DNA from 4 places in the Rhizobacter sp. P1_G5 genome. Region 4 is predicted to be linked to each of the others. Evidence: predicted binding sites of a transcription regulator. Region 4 holds the regulator's gene; each other region holds the start of a gene.

The links. The regulator sigma-54, encoded in region 4, starts transcription at its own class of promoters, with help from an activator protein. The targets are predictions, from matches to a motif close to TGGCANGNAANCTGCTTT.
Region 1: the regulator sigma-54 is predicted to act here: its motif matches at 928-945, upstream of AC1D12_RS02730 (pilin).
Region 2: the regulator sigma-54 is predicted to act here: its motif matches at 891-908, upstream of atzF (allophanate hydrolase).
Region 3: the regulator sigma-54 is predicted to act here: its motif matches at 1,155-1,172, upstream of AC1D12_RS01470 (TorF family putative porin).

What each region holds. Positions count from the first base shown of each region.
Region 1 covers NZ_JBFUCB010000018.1:3,748-5,944, forward strand. Annotated here, with positions in the region: gene AC1D12_RS02725 (PglL family O-oligosaccharyltransferase) at 1-330, opposite strand, end outside; gene AC1D12_RS02730 (pilin) at 412-882, opposite strand; gene AC1D12_RS02735 (MBL fold metallo-hydrolase) at 1,098-1,874, opposite strand; gene AC1D12_RS02740 (FHA domain-containing protein) at 2,071-2,197, opposite strand, start outside.
Region 2 covers NZ_JBFUCB010000277.1:407-2,603, reverse strand. Annotated here, with positions in the region: gene atzF (allophanate hydrolase) at 1-854, opposite strand, end outside; gene AC1D12_RS18735 (LacI family DNA-binding transcriptional regulator) at 1,026-2,126, shown strand.
Region 3 covers NZ_JBFUCB010000008.1:18,987-21,183, reverse strand. Annotated here, with positions in the region: gene AC1D12_RS01475 (YifB family Mg chelatase-like AAA ATPase) at 1-925, opposite strand, end outside; gene AC1D12_RS01470 (TorF family putative porin) at 1,216-1,953, shown strand; gene AC1D12_RS01465 (P-II family nitrogen regulator) at 2,003-2,197, shown strand, end outside.
Region 4 covers NZ_JBFUCB010000116.1:8,470-10,666, forward strand. Annotated here, with positions in the region: gene AC1D12_RS11070 (THUMP domain-containing class I SAM-dependent RNA methyltransferase) at 1-324, opposite strand, end outside; gene AC1D12_RS11075 (RNA polymerase factor sigma-54) at 336-1,868, opposite strand; gene lptB (LPS export ABC transporter ATP-binding protein) at 1,879-2,197, opposite strand, start outside.

The DNA of each region.
Region 1 (2,197 bases), on a different contig from region 4:
TTCGGCGAATCTCGGCTTGTGGCCGACGCGCACGTACCCGACGCCGATCGCCGAGGCAAAGGCCATCACGTAGAAGGCCGCGACCCAGGCATCGCCGGCATAGACCAGCCGGCCGCACAGCCACTGCACGGGTGGGATGAGCGCCACCGCACCGACGAACCAGAACACGATCGGCAGGCGTTCACGCAACCAGCCGCGGCCGGCGTCCAGCGCGAGGGCGAACAATGCGATCACCGCACAGACCTCGTTGTAGAACGAAGTCCAAGGCGGGTAGTGATCCGGGACCAGCCAGGCGGCCACCAGGGCCAGCAGGGACAGCAGTTCGAGCATCGGGTGCGCTGGAGCGGGCTCAGAAAATGAAAATGGCGGCCCGAGGGCCGCCATTGTCTGCTGAAAAATCAGCTAAGCGGATCAGCCGCGGCACGAACCCGGCAGGAACTTCGCCAGGATGTCGGTGCCCGTGCCGCCGCAAACCCAGCGGTACACGGAGTCGCCAGCCGTCGGAGCGGTGGTGGCAGCGTCCTTGTAGGGGATCAGGGTGACCTTGCCGCCCATGGCGCCGTTGGCCATGTTCTTGATGCCTTGGCTGGTCACGGTGATCACGCCGGTGGTGGCTGCCGTCGAAATCGAGGCAACGTATTGCGACGTGGCGGTGCTCGCCTCGCAGCCCCAGCTGTTGGCAGCTTGGGGAACGGAGCTGCCCGACTGGAACACTTCAGTGATCGTGGTGCGGCAAGCCGACGCAGCCAGGATGACTTCCGAGTTCTTGGCACGGATGGTGTAGTCCTGGTAAGCCGGCAGAGCGACGGCAGCCAGGATACCGATGATCGCAACGACGATCATCAGTTCGATGAGGGTGAAACCTTGTTGAACGCGCTTCATGGTGTAGAGCTCCTGAGATGGGAACGGGTGGGACACGCCAGACAAGATGCAGTCCTCGTGCCAAGCTCAATCCCTAGTTTTGATGTGAATTTCGCCCGCAGTTCTGACACGGGCGGTCACCGCCCGCACCAATCGCCTACTGCCCCGGTTCTGGATTGACGAAAAGCGTCACTCCGAAGTTGTCACCGGCCCCGCGAAATCCGTTGTCAGATGATTCAGGCCAACTCGATCATCTGACCCGCCTGCAGTGCCGCGATGCGATGCGGCGTGACGAGGTTGGCAACTTCCTGCATCACCGAGTCGACCTCGCCCGGCTTGATGTGCGTGATGTGCACAGTGACGCTGCCCTTCAGCGACCCGAGTTCGTGGCCCAGCGCCGCCGGGCACAGGTGCCGGCTGATGCGCGCCAGCTGGCGCTCGTCATCGCTGAACGCGGTTTCGATCACCAGGTGCGCCACCGTCATTTCAGACAGCCGCTCCCACAGTAGCGGATTCGGCCCGGTGTCGCCGGTGTAGATCCACCAGCCGTCGACGCCCTTCAGCCCGAAGCCGACCGCCGGCACCGTGTGGGCCGCACTCAGCACCTCGAACGTCTTGCCGCCGAGCATCAATTGCTGGCCGACCTCGAACGGGCGCAGCTGCAGCACCGGCTGTTCGCGGCTGGGCAGCCGCGTGAAGTCAGGCCAGATCACGCCATTGAAGATGTGCTGGCGCAGCGCCTCCAGCGTCTGCGGCAGCGCATGCACCTGGATCGGCGGCCGGCCGGCGGCCATGCGCCGGCGCATCACGCTGTCGGCCAGCAGCCCGATCGACAGGATGTGATCGAGGTGCGAGTGGCTGATCAGGATGTGGTCGATCTGCGCGAGCTCGTCGAGCGACAGGTCACCCACGCCGGTGCCCGCATCGACGAGCACATCGTGATCAACCAGGAAGGCGGTGGTCCGGCTGCCTGCGGCAATGGCCCCGGAGCACCCGAGGACGCGGATTTTCATGGCGGTGGCAGGAGGCGCGCGGCACACGCACGCCAGCAGGACAGAACGCTGAATGCTGACCGCGACCGCCCGGTGATGCAAGGTGCGAAGCCGCGATTCGGCCCGCCTTGAACACCTCGACACCCGGCATTCGGGATCGACGTGAATTGCTTCACGCCGGCCGGGCTACAGAAAATCTCGCCGGGTGCCGAGCCCGTCAGGCCTGCACGAACTGCATCTGCGTGCCGGCGAGTTCGATCACGTCGCCGTTCTTCAGCGGCAGCGTGTCGCTGGCCAGCGGGTTGCCGTTGATCGTCGGGCGCGTGGCGCCCTCGACGTGGGCG
Region 2 (2,197 bases), on a different contig from region 4:
TGCGCCAGCGCGGCCTCGAAGGCGTCGCGCGCCTGCGCATCGCCGAAGAACTCCAGCGTGTCGGGCACGCCGACCGCGAGGTCCGGCAACGCGTCCAGCCGCAGCCGCGGTGGCAACGCCGTGCGGCTGAACGGATCCTGCGGGTCCGGCCCGGCGGCCTGGCTCGCAACCGCCCACGCGTCTTCCGGCGTCAGCGCGAACACCGAGATGCAGTCGAGGCTGCGGCAGGCCGGCACCACGCCGGTCGACGGCAGCCAGCCCTTGGTCGGTTTCAACCCGCTGATGTGGCAGAAGCCGGCCGGCACCCGGCCCGAGCCCGCCGTGTCGGTGCCGAGCGCGAACGGCACCTGGCCGGTCGCGACCACGTAGGCCGAGCCGGAACTGGAACCGCCGCTCACATGGGCTGCATCGAACGGGTTCGGCACCGCGCCGTACGGCGATCGCGTGCCGACCAGGCCGGTCGCGAACTGGTCGAGGTTGGTCTTGCCGACGGGAATCGCGCCGGCATCCACGAGGCGTTGCACCGCGGTCGCATGCTGCGCGGCCGGGCCGCTTGCGAAGCCCGGGCAGGCGGCGGTGGTCGGCAGCCCGGCCACGTCGATGTTGTCCTTCACCGCGAACGGCAGGCCGAAGAGGGGCAGCCGCTCCCACAGCGCCGCGCCTTCGCCGCGCGTGCGGGCATCGCAGGCCTCGGCCTCGGCCAGCAGTTCCTCCTCGGGCCGCAGCGCGATCCAGGCCGAGGCCGCATGCCGTGCACGCTCGTGCAGCACGCGCTCCATCAGGCGGCGCACCGTCAGGGTGCCTTCGCGCAGCGCCTGCTGCAGTTCACGCAAGGTCCGGGGCTCGAGGGACATGGGATCGGGCTCCACAAATCAGTGAATGCGATCTTGTATGCAAGTTGCGAGCCATGGTTTTCCCTCATGTTGCGTGGGTGCCGATACGCTCCTTCGGGGGTGTTTCAACGCCGCCAGGGATGGATGCATGAACGTACACTTTTCGACTCACTCACAGCAGTACGGCCACGCATGAAGGCGGTCTCCAAGAAGGTCAGCAAGACCCCACCCCCCAAGCCGGTGCGCAAGCGTGCCGCTGCGTCGGCGGCGCCCGCGGTGGCCCCCGTCACCGACACGGCGGTGACGCTGCAGATGGTGGCCGAGCTGGCGGGCGTGTCGTCGAGCACGGTCTCGCGCATCCTGAACGGCAGCGCGAAGGTGAGCCCGGCCAAGCAGCAGGCGGTCGATGCCGCGATCGCGCAACTGGGCTTCATGCCGAACCCGGTGGCGCGCGGCCTGGCCGGCGGGCGCACGCTGAGCATCGGCGTGGTCACGCAGTCGATCGACAGCCCGTTCTACGGCGAAGGCCTGCGCGGCATCGAGGCGGTGCTGGGCGCGGCCGGCTACATGCCGCTGTTCGCGAGCGGCCACTGGACGGTGGTCGACGAGAAGAAGTGCATCGACCTGCTGCTGTCGCGGCGCGTCGACGGCATGATCGTCTTCACCGGCCGGCTGCCGGACGAGACGCTGATGGAGGTGGCGCGGCGCGTGCCGACGGTGGTGACCGGGCGCAAGCTCTCGGGCCCCGGCCTGTTCAGCCTGAACTTCGCGAACGTCGAAGGCGCGCGCATGGCGACGCGGCACCTGATCGAGCTGGGCCACCGGCGMATCGTGCACATCCTCGGCCCGCGCGACCATGCCGATGCGCGCGAGCGCAAGGAAGGCTACCGCCGTGCGCTGAAGGAGGCCGGCATCGCGTACGACCCTGCCCTGGTGGTGCAGGGCGATTTCAGCGAGGCGGGCGGGCTGAAGGCGATCAGCCACCTGATGGAGTCGCGCACCGACTTCAGCGCGATCTTCGCGGCCAACGACCAGACGGCGTATGGCGCGGCGCTCGGCCTGTACCGGCGCAACCTGCGCGTGCCCGACGACGTGTCGGTGGTCGGCTTCGACGACCTGCCGGGCTCGCAGTATTCGATCCCGCCGCTGACCACGATCCGCCAGCCGGTGTACCAGCTCGGCGAGCTTGGCGCGCAGGCCGTGCTGGCGATGCTGCGCGGCGAGGTGCCGGACGGCGCGCTGCCGCCGCCGCTGCTCGTGACGCGGGAATCGACGCGGCCGTTGAAGCGCTGAGGCGCTTGCCACCAGAGCTTCGACAGGCTCAGCCCGACCCTTCGACAAGCTCAGGGCGAACGGAGTTCAGG
Region 3 (2,197 bases), on a different contig from region 4:
GCACGCCGTGGTGCGCGAGCGAGATCTCGCCCGGCCGCGGCGGCGACCCGCCGCCCACCAGCGCCACCGCCGACGCACCGTGGTGCGGGCTGCGCAGCACCCGCTGCCGCCAGCGCTCGGCGCGGAAGCTGCCGCTGATGCTGAGCACCGCGGCCGACTCGAGCGCCTCCTGTGCCGTCAGCGGCGGCAGCAGCCCGGCGAAGCGCTGCGCCAGCATCGACTTGCCGGTGCCCGGCGGGCCGACCATCAGCAGGCTGTGGCCGCCGATCGCGGCGATCTCGAGCGCACGCTTCGCGCCGCTCTGGCCCTTCACGTCGCGCAGGTCGGGCAGCGCCGCCGGCGTGCCGGGGCGCGGTGGCAGTGCGCGCGGCAGCGGCTCGCGCGGCGTGGGGTCGTCGGGGTCGTCCGGGCGCAGCGCCTGCACCAGCTCGAGCAGGTGCTTCGCGCCGTGGATCTCGATGCCGGCCACCAGCGCGGCCTCTTCGGCATTCGCGGCCGGCAGCACCAGCGCGCGTGCCGGTGTGCTCTGCGTCTGCAGCGCGAGCGCCATTGCCAGCGCGCCGCGCACCGGCCGCAGGTCACCGGCCAGCGACAACTCGCCGGCGAACTCGAAGCGCGCGAGGCGTTGCAGGTCCAGCCCGCCCTGCGCCGCGACGATGCCCAGCGCGATCGGCAGGTCGAAGCGGCCCGACTCCTTCGGCAGGTCGGCCGGCGCCAGGTTCACGGTGATGCGCTTGTTGTGCGGGAAGGCCAGGCCGCTGTTCTGCAGCGCGGCGCGCACCCGCTCGCGCGCCTCTTTCACCTCGGTGTCGGCCAGCCCGACCAGCGTGAAGTTCGGCAGGCCGTTGGCCAGGTGCACCTCGACGGTGACCTCGGGTGCCGCCAGGCCATCGAGGGCCCGGCTGTGGACGACGGCCAATGTCATGCGCTTTCCCCGCTTCGCAGATGAGAGGGGCGCGATTCTGCCCAGGGAGGGGATCCTCCGACACGGGGCATCTGTACCGGTCGCCGGCCCGGCCACTGAATTGCACCAGAAGCGGGCAATCGGGTGCATGCTGTGTCAATCGGCACCGCGGAGGTGCGTTTTCCGCAGCGCAGCCTCGTGAAAGCTGCCGAATGAGCCCCGATGGGGCGCGCACGCCCCAAAAAGTCCATGGCACAAAAGCTGCACAGAGGCCCCGGCCCCCTCAGTTTCAAACGCCTGGAGAAATCTGCATGAAGAAGATCGTGATCCTTTCGGCCCTGGCATCGCTGTTCGCCGTGTCGGTCCATGCCGAAGACGCCGCGCCGGCCGTGGCCACCAACTTCAGCCTGACCACGAACTACAAGTACCGTGGCCAGGACCAGGGCAACAACAAGCCGGCCGTGCAGGGCGGCTTCGACTACGCGAACAGCGGCTTCTACGTCGGCAACTGGAACTCGAGCATCGGGTTCACCAATTCCGGCATCGAGATGGACTTCTACGGCGGCTACAAGGGCGAGATCGCGAAGGACATCGGCTTCGATGTCGGCGTGCTGCAGTACTACTACTCGCAGAAGGACAAGGTCGTCGACTTCAACACCACCGAGCTCTATGGCGCGCTGAGCTACGGCCCGGTGTCGCTGAAGTACTCGACCACGGTGTCGAAGGACTACTTCGGCCTCGGCGAATCGGCCGGCCTGCTGCTGGGCCAGCCGGCACCCAAGGGCCGCAACACCGGCTACCTCGACCTGTCGGGCAACTTCGAGGTCGCCAAGGGCGTGACGCTGAACGCCCACATGGGCTTCACGCGCCTGTCGAGTGAACTGAAGGACGTCGGCTACGAGAACTACGCCGACTACAAGTTCGGCGCGACGATGGACCTCGGATCGGGCTTCTCGGCGGGCGCGGCGATCGTCGGCGCGACCAAGAAGGACTTCTATGGCGACATCAACAAGGCGCGCGCCATCCTGACGATCACCAAGTCGATGTGAGCCCGCGCCTGCGCGAGCCCCACCCATTCATTGCCAACAGGAGCATTCCATGAAGATGGTGACTGCCATCGTCAAGCCCTTCAAGCTCGACGAAGTGCGTGAAGCCTTGAGCGCCATCGGCGTCCAGGGCATCACGGTGACCGAGGTCAAGGGCTTCGGCCGCCAGAAGGGCCACACCGAGCTGTACCGCGGTGCGGAGTACGTGGTCGACTTCCTGCCGAAGGTCAAGATCGAGGCCGCCGTC
Region 4 (2,197 bases):
CAGGCTGCGCAGCGGGCTGCGGTGCGCGGTGGTGTCGACGCGCAGCGTGTGTTCGGGCGTGATCCACTGCTGCCAGTCGACGCCGCGCGCGAGCTCGTACAGGTCGTGCTCGTCGCGGTACGGCCCCTCGGCCACCTCGGCCAGCACGCGCTGCGCGAGCCGGCATTCGAGGTTCAGCGTCATCACGTCCTGCGGGTCGCCGTCGAGCGCGACGCCGCCGCGGCCGGCGTGCACCTGCGCGGTCGGCAGGATGCGCAGCACCTCTTCTTCGAGGAGCGCTTCAACGCCCGCGGCACAGGGCAGGAACAGGGGGAGGGCGCACATCGGGATTCAGTTCAGAGGGATTTGCGGAGGTTCGCGGGCGCGATCTTCAGCGCTTCGCGGTACTTCGCGACGGTGCGGCGCGCGACCTGGATGCCCTGCTCCTCCAGCATGTGGCTGAGCTGGCTGTCCGACAGCGGCTTGGCCGCGTCCTCGGCGCTGACCAGCTGCTTGATCAGCGCGCGCACCGCGGTGCTCGACGCATTGCCGCCGGCCTCGGTGTTCAGCGACGAGCCGAAGAAGTACTTCAGCTCGAAGGTGCCGAACATCGTGGCCATGTACTTGGCCGTCGTCACGCGCGAGATGGTCGATTCGTGCAGGCCGAGCTCGTCGGCGATCTCGCGCAGCACCAGCGGCTTCATCGCGATCTCGCCGTGCGTGAAGAAGCTCTTCTGCCGCTCGACGATCGCCTGCGAGACGCGCTGGATGGTGTCGAAGCGCTGCTGGATGTTCTTCATGAACCAGCGCGCCTCCTGCAGCCGCGAGCTCAGCGCGCTGCCGCCGGCCCCGCCCGAGCCGCGGCCCTGGCGGATCGCCTGCGCGTAGAGGTCGTTGATGCGCAGCTTGGGCATCACGTCGGGGTTCAGCACGACCTTCCAGTTGCGGCCGGACTTCTGCACGATCACGTCGGGCACGATGATGTTGGCCTCGGCACGCGCGAACGGGCGGCCCGGCTTCGGCTCCAGCGCGACGATCAGCGTCTGCGCTTCCTTGATCAGCTCCTCGTCGGCGCCGGTCGCGGCCATCAGCTTCTTCATGTCGCGCCGGGCCAGCAGGTCCAGGTGCTGCTTGCAGATGATGATCGCGATCATCTGCGCCTCGCAGCGCTCCTGCGCGCGCAGCTGCAGCGTCAGGCATTCGCCGAGGTTGCGGGCGCCGACGCCGAGCGGCTCCATGTTCTGCAGCCACTTCAGCGCGCACTGCAGGCGCTCGAGGATCTCCTCCTGCTGCTCGGGGTCGCCTGCCAGCTCGGCGGCGATCTCCTCGAGCGGGTCGGCCAGGTAGCCGTCGTCGTCGAGCGATTCGATCAGCACGGTGATCGCGATCGCATCTTCGGCACTGACGCGCATGCCGAGCAGCTGCTCGCGCAGGTGATCCTGCAGGCTGGGGGCCTGCGGGTTGCGGTCCTGGCCGTCGAAGTCGTCGTCGGGGTTGCTGCCGCTGCCGGCCGCGCTGGGCGTCTCGCGGATGCCGTCGAAATCGTCGCGCTCGGTGCCGTTCTCCCAGTCCTCGCGCTCGGTCGCGCCGAACTCGGCGCTGTCGACGCCGGCGGACTCATCGGGCGCGGTCTCGGCGGACGACTCGCTCGCGGTGCTGCTGTCGGCCTCGCGCTCGGCATTGCGCTCCGAGGTCGTCAGCCGTTCGGTCAGGGGCTCGGACGGGGCCGCCTCCTCCAGCTCGGCCTCGAGGAAGGGGTTCTGCTCCAGCATCTGCTCGACTTCCTGGTGGAGTTCGAGCGTGGAGAGCTGCAGCAGCCGGATGGACTGCTGCAACTGCGGCGTCAAGGCCAGATGCTGCGACAGGCGGACCTGAAGGGAGGGCTTCATGTGTCAGCCCTCACATGCGGAAGTGTTCGCCGAGGTAGACCTTTCGCACATCGGCGTTGTCGACGATCTCGGCCGGCGTGCCCTCGGTGAGCACACGCCCCTCGCTGATGATGTACGCGCGGTCGCAGATGCCCAGCGTCTCGCGCACGTTGTGGTCGGTGATCAGCACCCCGATGCCACGGCTCTTCAGGAACCCGATGATGCGCTGGATCTCGATCACCGCGATCGGGTCGACGCCGGCGAACGGCTCGTCCAGCAGGATGAAGCGCGGCTGCGTGGCCAGTGCCCGGGCGATCTCGACGCGGCGGCGCTCGCCGCCCGACAGCGCC